Regions from separate parts of the Desulfosporomusa polytropa genome, predicted to be linked through region 2. Evidence: riboswitches for the same ligand, from Rfam matches in the RefSeq annotation. Region 2 holds a riboswitch; each other region holds the start of a gene.

Region 1 (2,273 bases), 2.2 Mb from region 2:
TCCTTTGGCAATATCAGCTGCGTGGGCGGCAATTCGAGAAGCAATAATTCCTTCTTTCATATCGTCTAAAGTAGGAAGACGAAGGTGTTCAGCTGGTGTCACATAACAGAGGAAGTCAGCACCATTGGCTGCGGCAATAGCACCGCCAATGGCGCTGGTGATATGATCATAACCGGGCGCGACATCGGTAACAAGTGGGCCAAGCACATAAAATGGTGCGCCATGGCACAGCCTTTTTTCTAACAACATGTTGGCAGCTATTTCATTAATAGCTACATGACCAGGACCTTCGATCATAACCTGCACATTTCTTGCCCAGGCGCGTTTAGTCAACTCGCCCATGGTAATGAGTTCTTCGATTTGTGCTGGGTCGGTAGCGTCATTAATGGAACCGGGACGGCAGGCGTCTCCCAAGCTGATGGTCACATCATACTTTTCGCAAATATCGAGCAGTCTGTCATAGTATTCATAAAATGGATTTTCTTGCTTATTCAATTCCATCCAGGCAAAGAGCAGCGAACCACCGCGGGAAACGATGTTGGTGAGCCGCTTATTTTTTTTCACTCGTTCGGCTGTTTGCAGGTTCATACCACAGTGAATGGTCATAAAATCCACACCATCTTCGGCATGTCTTTCCACAACTGAAAAAAATTCATCAACAGTGATATCTTTTAAATCCTTATCAAGCATGCCAACAGCGTCATACATTGGCACAGTGCCAATCATTACAGAGGACAATTCAATTAATTTGCGCCGAAACTCCCGGGTTTTACCATAACAGCTTAAATCCATAATGGCTTCGGCTTTGAGCTCAATTGCCTTATTGACTTTTGCTAATTCAAGCTCTGGATCATAGCAGTCTTTTGAAACACCCAAATTGACATTAATTTTGGTCCGAAGTTTTTCACCGACTCCTTTAGGGATAAGGCTGGTATGATGGCGGTTGGCCGGGATAACAACCTTGCCGTTTGCCACTAACTGGCGTAGTAGTTCGGGATTAAGACGTTCCTCCCGTGCGACGATATGCATTTGTTCAGTGATGATGCCTTGTTTAGCGGCATCCATTTGTGTGGTATACATAATTAGTTTCCCCTTCCTCATAATTATATTTTAGCCATAGGCAGAGGTGAGGGCAGGCAAGCTTCAATGTAATTGGTATGAATGCTTTCCTACGGTGGTATTAACCACATCAGGTTCGAGGGTTGGAGTTCATCCTCTCAGCCGTTGGGCACCCCTAGCTATAACTAATAAGCGGTTGAACATGGTTTTCAATTCTGGATTTGTTATAATTATACATTTTTTGGCATAATTTCGACTGACATTATTAGTACATCCGCAAAATGATTCTGATAAATCTGAAAAAACCATGGAAAATAATGTATCCTAGTTATATAATAGATATTGGCAGACTGTTTAGTCAACTAAACGATAACATAAAAAAATAAAGTAATAAAAAAAAATGAAGCAAGGTGGTTAGATGAATTACCTAGCCTCAATAATTGAAGCTATCCAACAGGAAACAAATACAGGCACGATTTGTGAATTGGAGATCGAAGGGGCACCAATTTGCTATATCGAAATGCCAAGAGGTGATCTGGCAAAAGAAATTATTCAACTTACTGAAGCCGTCATAGAGTCAGTAAAAGATGGAAACATTACGCCATTAAAAGTTTATATCAGCTGGATATGCAAGCTTCGGCTCGAACAGGGTGTTAAGTTGGCAGACATCATGCTGCTTTTTGATCTATACGAAAAATCGATCAAAGATGCTATGTCTCAATTTCTAAAAGATGATTTGGTCAGCCTCAACCGCTACCGGCGAGAGATTGATGCGCTATTAGATAGGGCAAGGGTATATGTATCAGAGTACTTTTTCACATTGTACGAAGAAACAGTCTACAAACAGTTCGAGCAGTTAAGAACCATTAACGAAATAGCTGTTTATCTTACTTCTTCTCTTGACCTACATGAAGTATTGAATTTTATAGTGATAAGCGCCTTGCGTTTATTTCATGCAGATTGTGGCAGTATTTTGCTGCTGGATGAGACTAGTAATTTGCGCGAGTCAATTACAACTGGCTGGCAGGATATTCACTCGGCTGCCGCTATTTCGGAGATGTTAGTTTGTACAACAAGCCTGATGGACATAGAATATAAAGACGTAATATCTGAGCAGATGAGGGCGGTTTTAAAAAAAGAAAGTTTATCTAAGGTAAAGCTTATAAAACTTTATTTGCACGAACTTGATATTGGAGTATTGATTATCGGCTTTC
Region 2 (2,273 bases):
ACTAATCAAAGGAATACGGCAAGTAACGTAAATAATGAAATAACAGGAAATTATGGTGGCCTCTATTCTGTAATCAGGACACCAATGGAAGCCAACCGTTCCGGTTATTTTAATGCCGCCTTAATAGTTGGCAATTTGGATTTTACCAATAAAGTGCCAGGTTATTATGGGTATGGTCTTAAACAGCAGTATTCGGGACGGCTGTTTGTTACTTCGTTGGAACATGGTGTGACTTTTCAACAGAAGCACGGTTTGGTCCTGGAACCACAAATGCAATTATCATATATTGGTATCCATCAGGGAGGCTTTACCGATAATGTGGGAGCAAATGTGTCTCTAAAAAAAGGTGACTCCTTACAAGGGCGGCTAGGTCTGCAACTGCGCAAGGTGGTAATGCAAAGTAACGGAAACGTAATGAATACTTCGCTCGGGGTAAATTATATCCATGAGTTTAAAGGCGATAATGTAGCCGATATTTCGGGTGAGCAAAGCCAAAACAGACTTGGAAGCAATATGTATCAAATCAACTTGGGGTTGAAAGCTGGTTTAAGCAACAATTTATATGTAGAAGGACAATTCAGCAAACTATTTGGCGATAAACGTGGTTGTCAGGGAAATCTGTCCTTAAAGGGATATTGGTAAGAAGAAAAAGTAACGCGCACCCGGTTGTTGGACGGCATTTCTATAATTTGTAAATTAATTACTTGAAAATAGTGATGAGATATGTTACTATGAGCCTGAAAAGAATATCGACGTTTCAAGGGGGGCTGGAAAGGCCGGCTGAGATATAGATCAAAATCTATGACCCTTTAACCTGATCTGGGTAATGCCAGCGTAGGGATGGTATAGCGTTTTTTGTACTTTAAGCGCATCCTTATGGGTGTGCTTTTTATTTTTTTATAAAAAGGGGTGGAATGTTGAATGTCGAATGAAAATCATACATTAGGGTTTAACCATTACTTGTTTTTGTGGTTTGGTGCTGCTGTATCTATTGCTGAGATTTTAACAGGCGGACTTTTGGCTCCGCTTGGTTTTAAGAGTGGCGTAGCAGCTATTGTGATTGGCCATGTGGTCGGTACTGGTATTTTAGTGTTGGGTGGGATAATTGGTACACAAGAACGGATACCGGCGCTGGTATCTACTCGAATTTCTTTTGGTGAATATGGTTCCTACTTATTTTCTGTGTTAAATGTTTTGCAATTGGTAGGTTGGACGGCAGTTATGATTATTGCGGCGGCCCGCTCAGCCAACGAGATTAGCAAGCTGCTCTGGGGCATGGATCAGCTCTCCGTATGGACGATTGGCATTGGCGGCTTAGTTCTCTTATGGATTGTTCTTGGCCGGGAAGGTGGCTTGAAAAAAGCCAATATGCTGGCTGTATTCCTGTTGTTTGGTATCACCCTGGTGTTAAGTACTGTTGTATTTAAAGATAGCACAGCATTATCCGCGCCGCCAGCCGGTGGCATGTCTTTCGGCCAAGCCTTAGAATTAAGTGTCATTATGCCGCTTTCTTGGCTGCCCTTGATTGCGGATTATACACGTTTTGCCAAAAATAAAAAAAGCGCAGCTTGGGGGAGTGGCTTAGGTTACTTTGCGGGCAGCTGCTGGATGTATATTATTGGGCTGGGAGCTGCCATTGCTGCTGGCAATGCAGAACCTTCAGCCATGATGTTGGCCGCCAATCTAGGGTTATCAGCACTAGGAATTGTAGTTTTGGCAACGGTAACAACTACTTTTTTGGATGCCTATTCAGCAGGTGTGAGTTTTGCGAATATTTTCCCGAAACTTAATGAGAAACGGATAGCTTTGGTTATGACGGTAATTGGTACAATGGCTGCTCTGTGGTTTAATATTGAGCAGTATGAGAGTTTCCTGATTATTATTGGCTCTGTGTTTGCTCCGTTGTTTGCTGTTTTGTTGACAGAGTATTTTATTGTTAAAAACCGCAAGGTTCAAGCTAAAATGCTTATTAATTGGGGGGCGCTGCTTGTTTGGGCACTTGGGGTAGGAATGTACTATCAGTTTATTAAGATGGACTTTGTATTAGGCGCCACTATACCAGTGATGCTGATTACTGCGCTACTCTATAAAGTGATATGGGGGGTTACAAAACAATGGAACTACTGCAAAAAATATCCGATAGCCTCTTAGAATTGAAAAACAAAAAACCATTGGTGCATCATATTACAAACTATGTGACGGTAAATGATTGTGCCAATATAACATTGGCCATTGGTGCTTCACCGGTTATGGCGGATGATATCGCGGAAGTA
Region 3 (2,273 bases), 2.2 Mb from region 2:
TAGTGGACCTAATACATAGAAGGGGGCACCATGGCATAAACGTTTTTCTAGTTGCATGTTAGCGGCAATTTCATTAATTGCCATATGGCCGGGACCTTCGATCATGATTTGTACATTTCTGGCCCAGGCGCGTTTGGTTAATTCGCCGAGGGTAATGAGTTCTTCGATTTGCGCAGCATCGGTAGAGTCATTGATCGAACCTGGACGGCAGGCATCGCCTAAGCTGATGGTCACATCATATTTTTCACAGATGTCCAGCAGTCTGTCGTAATACTCATAGAATGGGTTTTCCTGGTCATTTAGTTCCATCCAGGCAAAAAGAAGCGAACCTCCCCGGGAAACAATGTTGGTGAGGCGCTTATTTTTTTTCACCCGTTCGGCTGTCTGACGGTTCATGCCACAATGGATGGTCATAAAATCTACACCGTCTTCGGCATGGCGTTCAACAACTGAGAAAAATTCATCGACAGTGATGTCTTTTAGATCCTTGTCAAGCATTCCTATAGCATCATACATAGGTACAGTACCAATCATGATCGGGGCCATTTCAATCAGCTTGCGTCGAAATTCCTGGGTTTTACCATAACAGCTCAAATCCATAATGGCTTCGGCTTTTAGGTCGATGGCTTTTTTTACTTTTTCTAGTTCAAGTTCAAGGTCACAGCAGTCTTTGGAAACGCCAAGGTTGACGTTGATTTTGGTTCGAAGTTTTTCCCCGACTCCTTTGGGGCTGAGACTGGTATGCTGCTTATTGGCAGGAATGGCAACGCGGCCACTGGCGATTAGTTGGCGCAGTAGCTCAATATCAATACTTTCCTCCTGAGCTACGATTCGCATTTGTTCAGTAAGAATCCCTCTTTTAGCGGCATCCATTTGTGTAGTATACATAGTGTTCCCCTTCCTCTATAAATGTATTTTTAGCTATAGCAAAGGGGAAGACGCGGGCAAGCTTCTTGTAGATTGATATAAAGCTTTCCTACGGTGGTATTAACCACATCAGGTTCAAGGGTCGGAATTAAATCCTCTCAGCCATGCGGCCCCCCTAGCTATAACTAATTATGCTTCTGTTATCTTCATGAGTTCGATTAATAAATCGCCTGTTTCTACAGGATCATGAGGTTTCACAAAAAGCTCTTTTACGACACCATCAAATGGAGCTTGGATCGTCGTTTCCATTTTCATGGCTTCAGTAACAAGTAAGTATTCGCCTTTTTTTACTGGAACTCCTTTTTCCACCATGATTTTAATAACTTTCCCTGTCATAGAAGCGCCAAGCTGGCAGGGGTTGTCTTTGTCTGCTTTCACTCTCGCGATTGTAATGGCCTTGATGCTATTATCTTTAACGATAACCTCACGCGGTAAACCGTTAAGCTCAAAGTTAACAATCCGAGTGCCGTCAGGAAGTGGTTCTTCAACAGAGATAAACTTAACTACAAGTGTTTTTCCTTCTTCAATATCGACTTGGATTCCTTCCCTCGGGTTTAAGCCATGTAAAAAAGTGGGGGTGTCTAACATCGACACATCACCATAGGCAGCAACAAACTTAACCCAATCGAGGAAGACTTTGGGGTAAAGGGAGTAAGCCAGCACATCACCTTCGGTTACCGGACGAGCTAGAACATCAGCCAGCATCTCACGGATTTGGTCAAAGTTAGTCGCCTCCAGCAGTTCGCCAGGACGTTTGGTTAAGGCTGCTTTACCTTTTAAAATAATGCGCTGCAGTTCTTGGGGGAAGCCCTGGTACGGTTGGCCAATCTGCCCGGAAAAGAATTCCACGACAGAGTTCGGGAAGTCTAAACTAGCCCCAGTTTTATAAATATCGTCTTCTGTCAGGTTATTTTCGACCATGAACAACGCCATATCGCCAACAATTTTGGACGAAGGAGTTACTTTGATGAGATCGCCAAACAGGTCATTGACTTGGCGATAAACCTCCTTAATGCGGTCCCACTGATTTTCCAGTCCGAGTGCTTTGGCCTGCTGTCTGAGGTTGCTATATTGACCGCCAGGCATTTCGTGCTGATAAACCTCGGGATTAGGGAAAAAGAGGCTGCTTTCAAAATCTTTATAATGGGCGCGAACATCTTCCCAGTAATGAGACAATTTATTTAAGTTGTGAATATTTACCTTAGGTTGGCGGGCATGACCCTGCAAGGCATAGTATAAGGTATTGCTGCTGGGTTGGGATGACATGCCGGCTAATGAGGAAACTGCGGTATCTACTATATCTACACCAGCATCAATGGCCCGGGCGTAGGCGTAGATACCATTAC

What was found. A riboswitch is a leader RNA that binds a small molecule or an ion and turns the genes downstream of it on or off. The one in region 2 is predicted to bind thiamine pyrophosphate.
Region 1: it holds a riboswitch for thiamine pyrophosphate, as region 2 does, so the genes downstream of both, thiC (phosphomethylpyrimidine synthase ThiC) here and cytX (putative hydroxymethylpyrimidine transporter CytX) in region 2, are expected to answer to the same signal.
Region 3: it holds a riboswitch for thiamine pyrophosphate, as region 2 does, so the genes downstream of both, thiC (phosphomethylpyrimidine synthase ThiC) here and cytX (putative hydroxymethylpyrimidine transporter CytX) in region 2, are expected to answer to the same signal.

What each region holds. Positions count from the first base shown of each region.
Region 1 covers NZ_AP042400.1:117,093-119,365, forward strand. Annotated here, with positions in the region: gene thiC (phosphomethylpyrimidine synthase ThiC) at 1-1,083, opposite strand, end outside; TPP riboswitch at 1,150-1,246, opposite strand; gene ACZ449_RS02140 (ATP-binding protein) at 1,478-2,273, shown strand, end outside.
Region 2 covers NZ_AP042400.1:3,519,771-3,522,043, reverse strand. Annotated here, with positions in the region: gene ACZ449_RS18230 (autotransporter outer membrane beta-barrel domain-containing protein) at 1-642, shown strand, start outside; TPP riboswitch at 751-858, shown strand; gene cytX (putative hydroxymethylpyrimidine transporter CytX) at 922-2,151, shown strand; gene thiM (hydroxyethylthiazole kinase) at 2,115-2,273, shown strand, end outside.
Region 3 covers NZ_AP042400.1:102,958-105,230, forward strand. Annotated here, with positions in the region: gene thiC (phosphomethylpyrimidine synthase ThiC) at 1-888, opposite strand, end outside; TPP riboswitch at 957-1,054, opposite strand; gene pyc (pyruvate carboxylase) at 1,057-2,273, opposite strand, start outside.